2 regions of the Geodermatophilus sp. URMC 63 genome follow, and region 2 is predicted to be linked to the other one. Evidence: predicted binding sites of a transcription regulator. Region 2 holds the regulator's gene; the other holds the start of a gene.
The links. The regulator LexA, encoded in region 2, represses DNA repair genes until DNA is damaged. The targets are predictions, from matches to a motif close to TCGAACANNTGTTCGA.
Positions count from the first base shown of each region.

Region 1: ACWIZO_RS21265 (DUF222 domain-containing protein) is a predicted target of LexA. The motif match lies at 4,524-4,539, and genes of this name have one in related genera.

Region 1 is NZ_CP199956.1:4,358,221-4,365,687, forward strand. It holds gene ACWIZO_RS21250 (IS630 transposase-related protein) at 1-9, opposite strand, end outside; gene ACWIZO_RS21255 (PaaX family transcriptional regulator) at 100-945, opposite strand; gene ACWIZO_RS21260 (DMT family transporter) at 1,259-2,191, shown strand; gene ACWIZO_RS21265 (DUF222 domain-containing protein) at 2,291-4,519, opposite strand; gene ACWIZO_RS21270 (GNAT family N-acetyltransferase) at 4,621-5,316, opposite strand; gene boxC (2,3-epoxybenzoyl-CoA dihydrolase) at 5,453-7,180, shown strand; gene boxB (benzoyl-CoA 2,3-epoxidase subunit BoxB) at 7,183-7,467, shown strand, end outside.
Region 2 is NZ_CP199956.1:5,399,681-5,407,147, reverse strand. It holds gene hflX (GTPase HflX) at 1-514, shown strand, start outside; gene ACWIZO_RS26180 (phosphatase PAP2 family protein) at 665-1,423, shown strand; gene ACWIZO_RS26175 (hypothetical protein) at 1,470-2,525, shown strand; gene lexA (transcriptional repressor LexA) at 2,574-3,365, opposite strand; gene ACWIZO_RS26165 (LysM peptidoglycan-binding domain-containing protein) at 3,652-4,287, shown strand; gene ACWIZO_RS26160 (hypothetical protein) at 4,422-5,075, shown strand; gene nrdR (transcriptional regulator NrdR) at 5,565-6,113, shown strand; gene ACWIZO_RS26150 (vitamin B12-dependent ribonucleotide reductase) at 6,239-7,467, shown strand, end outside.

The DNA.
Region 1 (7,467 bases), 1.0 Mb from region 2:
CGCCCGCATGCCTTCAGCGGTACCCATCAAGCAATCAGCACACCGCTGTGAGTCCATCCGGCCGCGACGCGGGCACCCCCCGCGGGGGGCGCCTCGGTCTCAGCGGTCGCGGCTGAGCTCGGCCCACGCGGCCGTGGCGCGGGGCGCCCAGGCGGCGTGCCGCTCCCGGAAGACCTCGGCGGCCCGGTTGCCGCTCCACCGCGGCGGCAGCAGCTCGGTGGGCAGCGCGGGGTCGAGCAGCGGGAAGCGGCGCCACTCCTGGACCAGCCGGACCTGCGCCACCAGCGCCTGCCGGTCGGTGCGGGGACGGCGCCGGGCGACCAGGTCGAGGAAGTCCTCGTAGCGGCCCTCGATCTCGTCGAGGTCCCAGGCGCTGCGCACCAGCGACCGCTCGTCGCCCACGGCGCCGGCCTGCGCCACGAACGACCAGCTGCCGGCGAGCAGGCCGCAGTCGGACAGCACGCGCAGCGCCTCGGGCTCGCGGTCGATCCGGGGGGTGACCCAGGTCGTCGCGTTGACCGAGCCGAAGCCGGCCCAGCCCAGCTGCGTGCGCAGCCGCTGGCGCAGCGGCCGGGCGTTGTCCGGGACGCCGACGGTGAGCAGCAGCCACCGCCGGTCCCACTCCCGCTGCTCGGCGGCGAAGCCGTAGATCCGGTCGGTGCCCTCCCGCAGCAGCCGGGTGCCGGCCTCGGTCAGCGCCCACCGGGTCTCGCGCCCGACCCGGCTGCCGGCGATCCACCCGCTGTCGGCGGTGCGCATGATGGCCTGACGAGCCGCCTTCTCGGCGACGTCGAGGTCGGCCAGCAGGTCGATCAGCGTCGCCGTCCAGACCGGCCGGCCACTGGGGAGCACGAACTCGCCGAGGACCGTGAGCAGGAGGCTGCGGGCACTGGCGACACCCAGCTCCTGACGACGGGTCACGAACGGCCCGTCCACGACCTCCACGCCTCCATGGTGTCACCCGGGCGCAGGGCGACGGGACGGCCACCCGGACGCCGGCCTCCCCGTCGGCGCGGGCGGTGTCGAGTTGACAGACCGCGGAGTGGCGCTACAGCATCCCGGCGTCGGACGACGCGCGGTGTAGTGCGTCCGGACTCGACGGAGCGGTCCATGACGAGGCGGGGCACCGTGCCACGGGAGGTCGACCTCGACCCGCCCGACGGTGGGGTGCGCGAGCCGCCGCACCGGCTCGGCGAGCGCGTGCGGCACGGCGCCGGGAGTCGGCAGTGCCCGCTCGGTGACGCACCGGCCCGTCGGCGTGACTGACCTCCCGGTGACCGCGCCCGGCCGGTCGCGGGTGCAGCGCCTGGGCGCCCCGTCGCTGTTCGTGCTGCTGTGGAGCACCGGCTTCGTCGGCGCCCAGTCCGGCCTGCCCTACGCCGAGCCGCTGACCTTCCTGGGACTGCGGATGGTGTTCGCCGCGACCCTGCTGGCGCTCGTCGCGCTCGTCCTGCGCGCGGAGCTCCCCTCCCGTCCGGCGCAGTACGGCCACTCCGCGGCCGTCGGCCTACTGCTGCACGCCGGGTACCTCGGCGGGGTGTTCGTCGCGGTCTCCCTCGGCGTGCCGGCGCCGGTGTCGGCGGTCGTGGTGAGCCTGCAGCCGGTGCTCACCGTGGTACTGGCCGGTCCGGTGCTGGGCGAGCGGGCGGCGCCGCGGCAGTGGCTCGGGCTGGCGGTCGGGGTGGCCGGCGTCGCCGTCGTCGTCTGGCCCGGCCTCACCGCCGCGGCCGGGCAGGCGGGTTCGCTCTCGCCGCCGGGCCTGCTGGCCTGCCTGGTGGCGCTGGCCTCGGGCACCGCCGGCACCGTCTACCAGAAGCGGTACGGCACCGGCGTCCCGATGCTGTGCGGCACCGCCGTGCAGTACGCCGCCGCGGCGGTCGTGCTGCTGGCCGGCGCGCTGGCCACCGAGGAGATGACGGTCCGCTGGACCGGGGAGTTCGTCCTGGCCATGGTCTGGCTGGTGCTCGCCCTGTCGCTCGGCGCGGTCCTGCTGCTGCTCCTGCTGCTGCGGCGGGGCACGGCCGCCGAGGTGTCGAGCCTCTTCTACCTGGTGCCGCCGGCCGTGGCCCTCGAGGCCTGGCTGCTGTTCGGGACCGTGCCGGCCGCGGTGTCACTGGCCGGCATCGCGCTCACCGCCGTGGGTGTCGCGCTGGTGGTCGCCCCCCGCCGCCGGCCGGTCGCGGCCGGGTAGCCCTGCGCGCGACGGGCGGCTCGCGCCTCGTGCGATCGGGCGCCGCCGGTCCCGACCGGACGTCGTCCCTCGGAGTGACCGGGACCGCGCCACGTGTGCTCAGAACGGTGGTGGGGTGGTGACCGCGGTCAGGCCGGTGGGTGTGGTGACGGTGAGGGTGCCGTCGGGGGTGAGGGTGTGGGTCCAGCCCGGTGCCTGGTGCTTGCCGCGGTGGTGGGTGGTGCAGAAGCCGGCCAGGTTGGCCGCTGAGGTCTCCCCGTGCGGGTGGGGCGTGGCGTGGTCGAGCTCCCCGGCCCTGGGGACGCGGCGGCGGCAGCCGGGGAAGCGGCAGTGCCGGTCGCGGGTGCGCAGGAAGCGGTCCAGCGCCGCGGCGGGCCTGTAGCCGACGGTGGGGGCGGGCACGGTCAGGCCGGGGCGGGCGCTCAGGTCGTGGCCGCAGGTCTGGGGCCGACGGCGGCAGGCGCGGGTGCCGCAGTGGGCGGTGCGGTGCAGTGCGGGCAGGTCGGTGAGGACGAGCAGGGCACCGCTGACCGCGTCGGTGAGCGCGAGGCGAGGGTGGTCGGCCAGTCCGCCGCCGGCGGTGGTGGCCAGCAGGGCGGCGAGGTCGGCGCGCTGGGTGTCGGTGGCGGCGGCCAGCGCGCCGAGCGCGTCGGGGGCGGTGGTGACCTGGCCGGCGGGGCTGGTCTGCCAGGCGGTCTCCTCGGCGGCGTCGGCCCGTTGCGCGGTGGCCACCATCCGCTGGGCGGCGCCCAGGGCCAGGCGGGCGGTGTGCACGGCTGCGGCGGCGTCCTCGACGGCCCGGTCGGCCGCCGCCCACCAGCCGGAACCGCCTGGAGACGCACCTGTGCTGTCGCCGCCGTGCGGCGTGGCGCCTCGCGCTCGACTGCACGAGGAGCAGAAGTCATCGGGCCGGTCCCGGTGGTCGGCGCCGATCCCGTCGGCGGCTTCGGCGTCGAGCCGGTCCGGGTGGTCGGGCTCCGGTCGGCTCGCCTCGTCGGCGGGGTCAGGTGGCCACCCCGGTGTCCAGCCCGGGTCGCCGGGTGCCGCGGCATCGCTGGGCGCCGGGTCGTCGCCGAAGGCCTGGCGCACCAGCTCGTCGAGCCAGCGGTCGAAGTCCGCATCGCTGAGCTCCGCGGCGGCCCGTTCGACCGGACCGCACTCGACGTCGGTGGGCTCCGCGGAGTCCACCGGCCCGGCGACCACGGGCGCGCTGGTGTCGACGGGCTGCTCAGCACCCGTGGTCTCGCCGGCACCCCTGGTCTCGCTGGTGCCGGTGCAGCCGGGACCAGCGGCGAGCGTCATGCCGGCGTCGGCGGCGGGATCGGCGGTGTCCGCGCCGGTGGCGTCCGGGTCGGTGTCGGCTGCGTGACCTGTGGGGTCCAGGCCGGCGAAGGCTCGGGCGAGCTGGCGGGCCATCTCCGCGGGCACCAGCTGCCCGTCGACCTCACCGACACCGTCCCCGCCCAGCAGGGTTTGCACCGACGCGACAATGGTCAGCAGCACCTGCACCGGCGGCAGCTCGCCCTCGCCAGGGCGCAGCACCAGGTCCATCAGGCAGTCCACCGTCTTCTGCCCGCGGCTGCGCGTGTCGGCCGGGTCGGGGTCGAGGGCATCCACACAGGCCGCCAGCGCCCGCACGAACGCCTGCGCCTCCGGTGTGGTGCACACCACCGTGACCGCCGACATGCCCAGCGTGCGCTCGGCCCGCACTGACACCCCCCGCTGCCGCAGCGCCCGGGCCAGGTCCCGGGCGGCGTCGCGGGCGTCGTGCCTCGCGACCACGCGCCGCACCCGCTCGCCGAGCTGCACCGGGGTGGTCACCCGGTGCCGCCTGGCCATCCAGGCCAGCAGCTCCGCTTCGATCCGCCCGCGCAGGGCGTCATCGGCGATCGGGGCCACGTGCTCGAGCAGGCACCACAGGTGCCCGGCGTGCAGCAGCCCGGACTCCAGCGCAGCCAGCACCCGTGGCAGCCGCTGCACCAGGATCAGGGACCGTTCGAGCTCGGCCTCGGCGCGCTGCGCGGTGACGCCCAGGGCGACCGTGAGCTCCTGGGTGGCCCACTCGCTCACCGGGCGCAGTACGTCCGCCCGCGCCGCCCACCGCTGGGCCGACATCGCGCCACGCTCACCCTGCGCCCGGTCGGCCGAGGCCGGCCGGGTCGCGGCGAACGCGGCCAGCGCCCGCGCGCGGCGCGCGGTCTGGCGGGAGATCTCCCGCTCGGCGGCCTGCACCTCACCCAGTGGGCCGGCCGCCCAGCCCACCGTGGGAGCGGCGGTGTCGTCGGTGCGCGGCGCGTCGAGCACCTCACCCGCCGACCCCACCGCCATGCGTTCGATCATACGTTCGAACACTCAGGTGAGCAACACCTGTGGACGACGAAGGCGCAGCTCAGGGCCTCGTGCCGACCGGGACGAGGCCGCGCCGAACGTCAGTACCGGTGCTGCTCCGGGTCGACGTAGCCGCCGCTCCCCTCCTCGCCCGGCCCCCGGTCGGCCCCCACGGCAGCCGGCTCGGAGGACGACCGCGGCCGGCTCGCTGCCCGTTCGCGCTCGGCGAGGTAGCGGGCCTGCCGGTCGCCGGAGGGCGGGGCGGCCACGCCGGTGCCCGGCCGCCCGTCCTGCCGCTGCCCGACGTCACGCCCACCCGCGCCGTCAGCACCCGCCGCGTCAGCACCCGCGTCGTCCCGGCCGGCGCCACGACCGCCGACCTGCTTGCGCAGCCGGCCGTCCTCGGCCGCGGAGAACCCGCGGCGCTCCAGCCAGGCCGTCACCGCGGCCCGCTCGGGGTGGGTGTCGCGGACCACGTTGAGCACGTAGTTCAGGCCGCGGGCGGCGGCCTCCTCCTCGAGGTGGCGCATCACGAACAGCCCGACGCCGGAGCCGCGCGCGCCCGCCTCGACGGCGAGCAGCACCTCCGCGTCACCCCAGACGTCGTCGAGCCAGCCGTAGCCGACCACGGCACCGTCGCGCTCGACACGCCACCAGTCGCTGGACAGCCGTTCGCCCGGCCGGCGGGCCTCGGTGCGGAAGACGCCCTCGGGCACGGAGGCGAAGACCCGCTCGCGGTCGGCGTCCCACCGGGGGTCGTCCTCGTGCACCCACCGCAGGGTGTGCGCAGCGGTCACCGAGACCTCCGTCGACGTCCGTGGTCTGCGCCACATGTCTACAGCCGAGGCGTTACTTGCGCGAGGTCGTGTAGCACGACACGATGGTCGCGGCAGGCCCTCCGGGGCCGATCCGCCCGCATCCTCAGGAGGCGCCGTGACCACCCTCGACGACCGTTCGACGACGGCGGAGGGACCGGCCCCCGTCGCCGAGCCGGCCGCGACCACCGAGGTCTCCTTCGACACCTCCCCCGAGCGCTACCGGCACTGGCGGCTGTCGGTCGAGGGCGAGGTCGCGACCCTCACCCTCGACGTCGCCGAGGACGGCGGGATCGTGCCGGGCTACGAGCTGAAGATGAACAGCTACGACCTGGGCGTCGACATCGAGCTGCACGACGCGCTGCAGCGGATCCGGTTCGAGCACCCCGAGGCCAAGGTGGTCGTGGTCACCAGCGCCAAGGAGCGGATGTTCTGCGCCGGCGCCAACATCAAGATGCTCGCGGCGTCCCCGCACAGCTGGAAGGTGAACTTCTGCAAGTTCACCAACGAGACCCGCAACGGCCTCGAGGACGCCTCGGCCCACTCCGGGCTGCGCTCCATCGCCGCGGTCAACGGCACCGCCGCCGGCGGCGGCTACGAGCTGGCGCTGGCCTGCGACGAGATCGTGCTCGTCGACGACAACTCCTCGGCGGTCTCCCTGCCGGAGGTCCCGCTGCTCGGCGTGCTGCCGGGCACCGGCGGCCTGACCCGCGTGGTCGACAAGCGCGGCGTCCGCCGGGACCTGGCCGACGTCTTCGCCACCACCGCCGAGGGCGTCCGCGGCGAGCGCGCCGTGCGGTGGCGGCTGGTCGACGCCAGCGTCAGGGCCCGCGACTTCGACGCCGAGGTCGCCCGGCGGGCCGCCGCGGCCGCCGCCGCGTCGAGCCGGCCGGGTGCCGGCACGACCGGCGTGGCGCTGACCCCGCTGCGCCGCGCGGTCGACGGCGACACCACCCGCTACGAGCACCTCCGCGTCGTCCTCGACCGCGACTCGGGCACCGCGACGATCACCGTGCTCGGCCCCACCGCAGTCCCCGGCAGCGTCGAGGAGCTGCAGGAGCAGGGCGACGCGGCCTGGCTGCTGGCCACCACCCGCGAGCTCGACGACGCGATCCTTCGGCTGCGGACCAACGAGCTCGCCGTCGGCACCTGGCTGCTGCGCACGGAGGGGAACGTCGCCACGGTCGCCGCCTACGACCGGTTCCTGCTGGCCAACCGGGGGAACTGGCTGGTCAACGAGACGATCGGCTTCCACCGCCGCACGCTGAAGCGCCTGGACACCACCAGCCGCAGCCTGTTCGCGCTCATCGAGCCCGGCTCCTGCTTCGCCGGCTCGCTGGCCGAGATCGCCCTCGCCGCCGACCGCCAGTACATGCTCGAGGGCCGGTTCGAGGACGACGAGCGCCCGGAGCCGGCGGCGGTCATCCGGCTCGACGAGTTCAACACCGGGCTGCTGCCGATGGGCAACGGCCTCTCCCGCCTGCAGGTCCGCTTCCTCGGCAGCGCCGACGAGCTGGCCGCGGCCGAGGCGGCCGTGGGCCGCGACCTGCCGGCCACCGACGCGGACGGCCTCGGCCTGGTGACCAGCACGCCGGACGACATCGACTGGGAGGACGAGGTCCGCCTGGCGATCGAGGAGCGCGCCAGCTTCTCCCCCGACGCGCTCACCGGCATGGAGGCCAACCTGCGCTTCGCCGGCCGCGAGACCCCGGAGACGAAGGTCTTCGGCCGGCTCACCGCCTGGCAGAACTGGATCTTCCAGCGGCCGAACGCCGCTGGGCCCGAGGGAGCACTGCGCCGCTACGGAACCGGCAAGCGCGCCGACTACGACAGGAAGCGGGTCTGACCATGACCACCACCGAGTCCACCCCGCAGAGCGGCACGGTCACCGGGGACGCCCCCACCCCCACCGGGCCGCTGTCGCGCATCGACTACAGCGAGCGGATCCCGAACAACGTCAACCTGGCCGGCGACCGCAAGCTGCAGCGGGCGCTGGAGGGCTGGCAGCCGAAGTTCCTCGACTGGTGGAAGAACCTCGGCCCGTCCATCCCGACGCACGACGTCTACCTGCGGACGGCGATCGCCGTCGGCCGCGACGGGTGGGCGCACTTCGACCGAGTGCCCATGGAGGAG
Region 2 (7,467 bases):
CACCGACACCGTCGGCTTCGTGCGGCACCTGCCGCACCAGCTCGTCGACGCCTTCCGGTCGACGCTCGAGGAGGTGGCCGGTGCCGACCTGCTGCTGCACGTCGTCGACGGCTCCGACCCCGACCCGCTCGGCCAGATCGACGCGGTGCACGTGGTGCTGCAGGAGATCGACGCCGCGGCGGTGCCCGAGCTGATCGTCGTCAACAAGGTCGACGCCATGACCGAGGACGACGTGCTGACCCTGCGCCGCGCCCTGCCGGGCGCGGTCTGGGTCTCGGCCCGCACCGGCGAGGGCATCGAGCGGCTGCGCGAGATCGTCGCGACCCGGCTGCCGCACCCGGACGTCGAGGTCGAGGTGCTCGTGCCCTACGACCGCGGTGACCTGGTCGCCCGCGTCCACCGCGACGGCGAGGTGCTCAGCGAGCAGCACGAGGCGTCGGGGACCCGGCTCTCCGCGCGGGTGGACGGCGGCCTGGCCGCCGCCCTCGAGCGGTTCGCCGTGCCCGTCGGCTGACCGGTCCTCCCCGCTCCCGCCGCCCGGGTGCCCGGCTCCGCGCCGGGCCCCGGGCGGCTCGCCGTCCGCCCTCGCTGTCCGCCCTCGCCGTCCGCCTCGCCGCCGGGCGGCCGAGGTCACGGACGGGTCACGGGCCGGTACCGTGACCCGATGACCAGCGGCGTGGTGCGGCGCCGGGACGGCGCACCGGCCGGGGACGGGCCCGGCGAGCCCGCCGCCCTGCCCGGCCGCGTGGTCACCCCCGGCCGCCCGCCGTGGTGGCTGCTGCTCGGCGCCTTCCTCGTCGCGTCCGCCGTCACCGTGGACCTGCTCAGCCGCGGCTACCTCGAGTGGGTCGACCTGCGGGTCTCCGAGGTGGTCAGCGGCTGGGACCTGCGCGACTCCCCGGCCTACTGGCCGGTCTGGGCGGTCACCCAGATCGGCGGGCGCGGCACCATCCTCGCGGTGCTGGCCGTCCTGGTCGGCTGGCTGTGCGTGCGGCGGCGGACGCTGCTCCCGCTGGTGCGGGTCCTCACCGCGCTGGCGCTGCTCACCGTCGTCGTCTACGCGTTCAAGTTCGGCACCGGGCGCACCGCCCCGGCCTACCCGGGGTCGTTCTTCCACCGCGACGGGGCCTCCTATCCCTCCGGGCACGTGGCCAACGCCGTGCTCATGTGGGGGGTGGCCCGCTGGCAGGCGGTCGAGTACCGGCTGGGTCCGCGGGTGCAGCGCACGCTGTGGTGGCTCAGCGTGCTCGGGCCGGTGGCCGCCGGTGTGGCCATGGTGTCGCTGGACTTCCACTGGGTGACCGACGCGGTGGTCGGCGCGGCCGTCGGCCTCCTGCTGCTGGGCGTGGTTCACGCACTGGACGCAGCCGTGCTGTCACGCTGGCCTCGTGCGCGAGCCGGCCGTCCGTCCGCGCGGTCGTGACGCGCGTCGCGGGCCCGTTCCCGGCCGTCGCAGGGCCCGCCGCGGGGTGGCCGCCCGCGTCTACCTGGCCCTGACGCCGGCCCTGGCACTGGCCGTGACGCTGGCCGGTGCGCCGTCCGCCGGTGCCGAGGAGCCGGCCGCGGGGTCCGTCCGCTGCCAGGTCACCGATCCGCGGCTGGCCGAGCTGTCCGGTCTGGTCGACGTCGGTGACCGGCTGGTGGCGACGGCCGACGGCGGCGACCAGGTGGCGGTGTACGTGCTGGACGACACCTGCCAGGTCGTCGACGTCGTGACCGCCCCGCTGGACCCCTACGACCCCGAGGACCTCGCGGTCGGCCCGGACGGCACGGTCTGGCTGGCCGACACCGGGGACAACAACGGCACCCGGGCCACCGTCGCGCTCATCGCCCTGCGTCCCGACGGCGCCACCGCGCTGTACCGGCTGACCTATCCCGACGGCGCGCACGACGCCGAGGCGCTGCTGCTGGCCCCGGACGGCACCCCGTACGTGGTCACCAAGGAGGTCCTGGGCGCCAGCCACGTCTACCGGCCGGCCGCGCCGCTGGTCGACGGCGGCACCGTCGGGCTGGCCGACGTCGGCACGGTGTCCTTCACGCTGACCGGCACGCCCGGCGGCCCGGTCGGGCGTGCCGGCCAGTTGCTGGTCACCGGTGGCGCGGTCGCGCGCGACGGCAGCCGGATCGCGCTGCGGACCTACACCGACGCCTACGTCTGGCCGCTGGCCGGCTCCGACGTCCCGGGCGCGCTGGCCGGCGAGCCCGTGCGCGTCGCGCTGCCCGCGGAGCCACAGGGGGAGGCGGTCGCCTTCACCGCCGACGGCGGCGCGCTGCTCGTCGCCGGGGAGGGCGTGCCCGGCGACGTCACGCTGGTCCCGGTGCCGGCTGCCACCGCCGCCTCGACGCCGGCTGCGCCGTCGGCCCCGGCCGACCCGTCGCTGGCGGGACTGCTCTCCGGCGACGGTGGCGGCCCCTCGCCGGTCACCGCCGGGCTGGTGGCCGCTGCCGTCGCGGCCGTCCTCGTCTGGATCGGCGGGCGGCTGTGCCGGCGGCGCGACCTGGCCGGCCCGCCCGTCGGTCGCTGACCGGCCGACCCGCCCCCACGGGGTGGCCGGCCGGCGAGCGGTGCGGGGTCAGACCCGGCGCAGCACCGTGACGACACGGCCGAGGATGGTCGCCTCGTCGCCCGGGATCGGCTCGTACGCCGGGTTGTGCGGCAGCAGCCACACGTGCCCGTCGCGGCGCTTGTAGGTCTTCACCGTGGCCTCGCCCTCGAGCATCGCGGCCACGATCTCACCGTTCTCCGCGGTGGGCTGCTGGCGCACGACGACCCAGTCGCCGTCGCAGATGGCCGCGTCGACCATCGAGTCACCGGCGACGCGCAGCATGAACAGCGTGCCCTCGCCGACCAGCTCGCGGGGGAGGGGGAACACGTCCTCGACCGCCTGCTCGGCGAGCACCGGGCCACCGGCGGCGATCCGGCCGACCAGGGGCACGTAGGTGGGCGTACCGGTGTCGGCCGCGGAGGCGCCGGCGGGGGCGCCGGTGGGGGCAGCGGCGGGAGCGGCGGCCTCGCCCGGCGTCTCACCGGGCAGCCGGACGTCGAGCGCTCGGGGGCGGTTGGGGTCGCGCCGCAGCCAGCCCTTCTTCTGCAGCACCGAGAGCTGGTGGGCGACCGACGACGCGGAGGACAGGCCGACGGCCTCGCCGATCTCGCGCACCGAGGGCGGGTAGCCGCGGCGCTCGATCGAGTCGCGGATGACCTCGAGCACCCGGCGCTGCCGCTGCGTCAGGCCGTCGCCGGCCTCCGTGCGGTCGGGGAAGGTGCGGACCGCGCCGGTCTCCTCCCCACCCGCGCCGCTGCCCGCGCGGCGGGACGTCCCGCCGGTGCGTGTGCGCTGGCCGGTCCCGCTCGTGCCCGCCACGTCTCCTCCTCGCCGGCCGTGTCGCCACGGCCCTCGTGTCCTGCTCCTGCCCGGCCGCGGCTCCTCGTTCGGGACCGCCGGCCGGACGGGACCGCCTCGGCGCCCGGAGGCGACGGCGGACGGGTGCTGGTCGGACGGTAGCGCCTCGGAGCCGGTACTTCAAACGTGTGTTCGAAATCGCCGGGAGGTGTCGGGGTCGACCCCGTCGGCGGGTTGCGCTAGGAATCGCACAGGCGTTCGATCGAACAGGCGTTCGACCGGATGACACCGACGAGGAGGAGTGGTCATGGGCACCGTGCGGCAGGACGTGCTGGAGTTCGACGCGACGGTCCAGGTCCCGTGGCGGCCGTCGCTCCGGTCCGCGGCCGGTGGCGGTGTCGGTGCCGGTGGCGGAGGTGTGGCGGCTGTCGACCGCCCGGCCCGGCCGGCAGCGCCCGGAGCCCTGCCGGGCTCCGGCCCGCGTGTCGGCGGGCACCTGCGCCCCGTCCCCGACCACCCGGCCGCCGCGGGCGTGCGCACCGCCGGGCCGGCCTCCGAGCGGCCCGGCGCCCGGCGCGACCCGGCCCGTCCGAGCGGGCGGCCGCTGCGTTCCGGTACCACCGGTGGCCCCGTCCGCGGCGGCTGCGCGCCGGCCGCCGTGCGGCTGACCCGGCGGGGGCGGCGCCTCGTCGCCGTGCTCGCCCTCGGCGGAGCGGTCGGCCTGGGCGCCTGGCTCGCGCCGCTGGTGGGCGGTGCCGGCGGCGGCCTGCGGCTCGCGGGGGAGAGCAGCGTCGTCGTCGAGCCGGGCGACACGGTGTGGTCGATCGCGGGGGAGGTCGCCGCGGACGGGGACGACGTGCGCGTCGTGGTCGACGCCATCGAGGAGCTCAACGACCTCCGCGGCTCGTCCGTCGTGCCCGGGCAGGTCCTGCAGTTGCCGTGAGCGCCGGCTGCGGGGCGGCCGGGTCGGCCGCCGAGCTCCGGCAGACATGGACGAGAGGGCGGCGGCGAGTTCGTCAACCCTCCGCGCGAGGTCGCTCACGGACCGGAGCCTCGCCGGCACCTACGGTCGAGGACGTGTCAGCAGCCGTGAGCAGCCGGGCCGCAGTCGTCTTCCGCTCGCCGCAGGACGTCGAGGTGTGCGTGGACGGCGGCTGGGCTCCCGGCGCCATGCTGGGCTGGCGGCACGACGAACGCGGCGGCTGCCAGGCGCAGGTGCGGTGGCGCGACGGAGGCGAGCCGACCTGGGTCGACCTCGCCGGTGTGCGCCTGCCCGAGCGGCACCTGTCCCTCGCGCACACCGGGACGCCGGCCGAGTCACCGACCGCCGACACCGGCGATCGCGACCGGCAGGACGGCTCACCCCGTCCCGACGCGACCGTCGTGATGGCCGCGGTGCAGCCGGCACGCCGCACGTTCCGTGCCGGCCGCCGGCACGGCGCCGACGGCACCGCCGAGCAGCCCGCCGTCGGGTCCGCCGCAGCGGGCCGCCACCGGGCGCCCGCCGACGGGTCCGCCGGTGCAGGCCGGCACCGGGCGCTCACCGCCGAGATGTCGGCGGTCGCCGTCGGCACCCCCGCCGTTCCGGACGGCTCCGGCGCCTCCGCGGGGTCCTCCGCAGCGTCCTCCGCTGAGGTCGGGGAGCCGGACCTGCTGACCCGCCCGATCCGCCTGAACGACCTGGCGTCCCACCCGCGCGGCGGGCGTCCCGCCGTCCGCCGCCCGGTCTGAGCTCTCCGTCCCGGCGTCCTCGCCGGTCGCGGCAGGTCCGGGTCCCGGTACCGGGCGGGGCCTCCGCGAGCGCCTCCACCGCCGACCGACCCGCCCTCCGGCGGTGCCCGTGCGCGCGTTCCATACGCCCCTTCCACCCTCTCCCGCACGCCGACACGCGGGGGCCCTCGGCGTGTCGTGTGACGGGTGGGAATCATGCTCGCGCCTGGTCACCGGTGGGTTGCGAGCACATCTCGGTGGAAGAGACACGCCCGCGTTCGGCTTGCAGATGTAGTGGAGCCCGGCCTAGGGTCCCCCTACATCTAGTAGTTGCTTCAACGGGAGTCCTCCACAGGTCGTCCTCAGGACTTCCCCGTGGCATCCACCGGATGTCCCCAGGGGGGTCCACAGACGCGACCCCGAGGGGCGATCAGCGGTCGCCGGCGCGGCCGCCCGGGACCGGTCACCGGTCCCGGGCGACGGGCCGGTCGCGGAGGGAGGTGAACCGCAGTGCGCTGCCCGTTCTGCCACAACCCCGACAGCCGGGTGATCGACTCGCGCGAGGCCGACGAGGGGGCCACCACCCGCCGTCGCCGGTCGTGCCCGGCCTGCGGTCGCCGTTTCACCACGGTGGAGGAGGCGGTCCTCGCCGTCGTCAAGCGCAGCGGCGTCAGCGAGCCGTTCAACCGGGCCAAGGTCGTCGCCGGCGTCCGCCGGGCCTGCCAGGGCCGGCCGGTCGACGAGGACCAGTTGCAGCAGCTCGCCCAGCAGGTGGAGGACGCCATCCGCGCCAGCGGGGCGGCCGAGGTCCCCAGCCACGAGGTGGGGCTGGCCATCCTGCGGCCGCTGCGGGAGCTCGACGAGGTGGCCTACCTCCGCTTCGCCAGCGTCTACCGCGCCTTCACCTCGCTGGAGGACTTCGAGAAGGCGATCACCGAGCTGCGGGCCCGCCACCTCGCCGGCGGCACCCCACCGCTGCCCGGCATGCAGCTGGACCCACCGCCGCGCCGCCGCGGCGGCGGGCGCAGCCAGCCCGCGGCCGACCGGACCGCCACCTGACCGCACCCCGTCCCGACCGCCGGCAGCACTGCCGGACACCCGAGCACGCCAGGAACGTCAGCACCACCCGCTAGAACGAGTGCGGCTCTTCCCCAGCCGCCGACCACTCCACGAGGGAGAGCTCTGTGACCGAGACCGAGGACCGCTTGTCAGGCCGCACGCGTCGCGCCCCCGCCAAGGCGCCGACCAGGGGGAAAGGCCTAAAGGTCAAGCGGGTCTACACCACCGCCGGGGTGCACCCCTACGACGAGGTGACCTGGGAGCGGCGCGACGTCGTCATGACCAACTGGCGGGACGGCTCGGTCAACTTCGAGCAGCGCGGCGTGGAGTTCCCCGCCGAGTGGAGCATCAACGCCACCAACATCGTCACCACGAAGTACTTCCGCGGCGCCGTCGGCACCCCGCAGCGGGAGAGCAGCCTGCGCCAGCTCATCGACCGGGTGGTGCTCACCTACGGCGCGGCCGGCCGCGAGCACGGCTACTTCGCCAGCGAGGGCGACGCGGAGGTCTTCGAGCACGAGCTGACCTGGATGCTGCTGCACCAGGTGTTCAGCTTCAACAGTCCCGTCTGGTTCAACGTCGGCACCAGCGCCCCGCAGCAGGTCAGCGCCTGCTTCATCCTCGCCGTCGACGACACGATGGACTCGATCCTCAACTGGTACCGCGAGGAGGGGCTGATCTTCAAGGGCGGCTCCGGCGCCGGCCTGAACCTCTCCCGCATCCGCTCGTCGAAGGAGCTGCTGTCCTCCGGCGGCACCGCCTCGGGCCCGGTCAGCTTCATGCGCGGCGCCGACGCCTCCGCCGGGACGATCAAGTCCGGTGGCGCCACCCGCCGCGCGGCCAAGATGGTCGTCCTCGACATCGACCACCCCGACGTCGAGGAGTTCATCGATACCAAGGCGCGCGAGGAGGACAAGATCCGCGCGCTGCGCGACGCCGGGTACGACATGGACCTCGGTGGCAAGGACATCACCAGCGTCCAGTACCAGAACGCCAACAACTCCGTGCGCGTCTCCGACGAGTTCATGCGCGCGGTGGAGGACGGCACCGGCTTCGGCCTGCGCTCGCGCCTCGACGGCTCGGTCATCGAGACCGTCGACGCCAAGGACCTCTTCCGCAAGGTCACGAAGGCCGCCTGGGAGTGCGCCGACCCCGGCATCCAGTACGACGACACGATCAACGACTGGCACACCAACCCCGAGACGGGCCGGATCAACGCGTCCAACCCCTGCTCGGAGTACATGAGCCTGGACAACAGCTCGTGCAACCTCGCGTCGCTGAACCTGATGAAGTTCCTCAACGACGACGGGACCTTCGACGCCAAGACCTTCGTCAAGGCCGTCGAGCTGGTCAT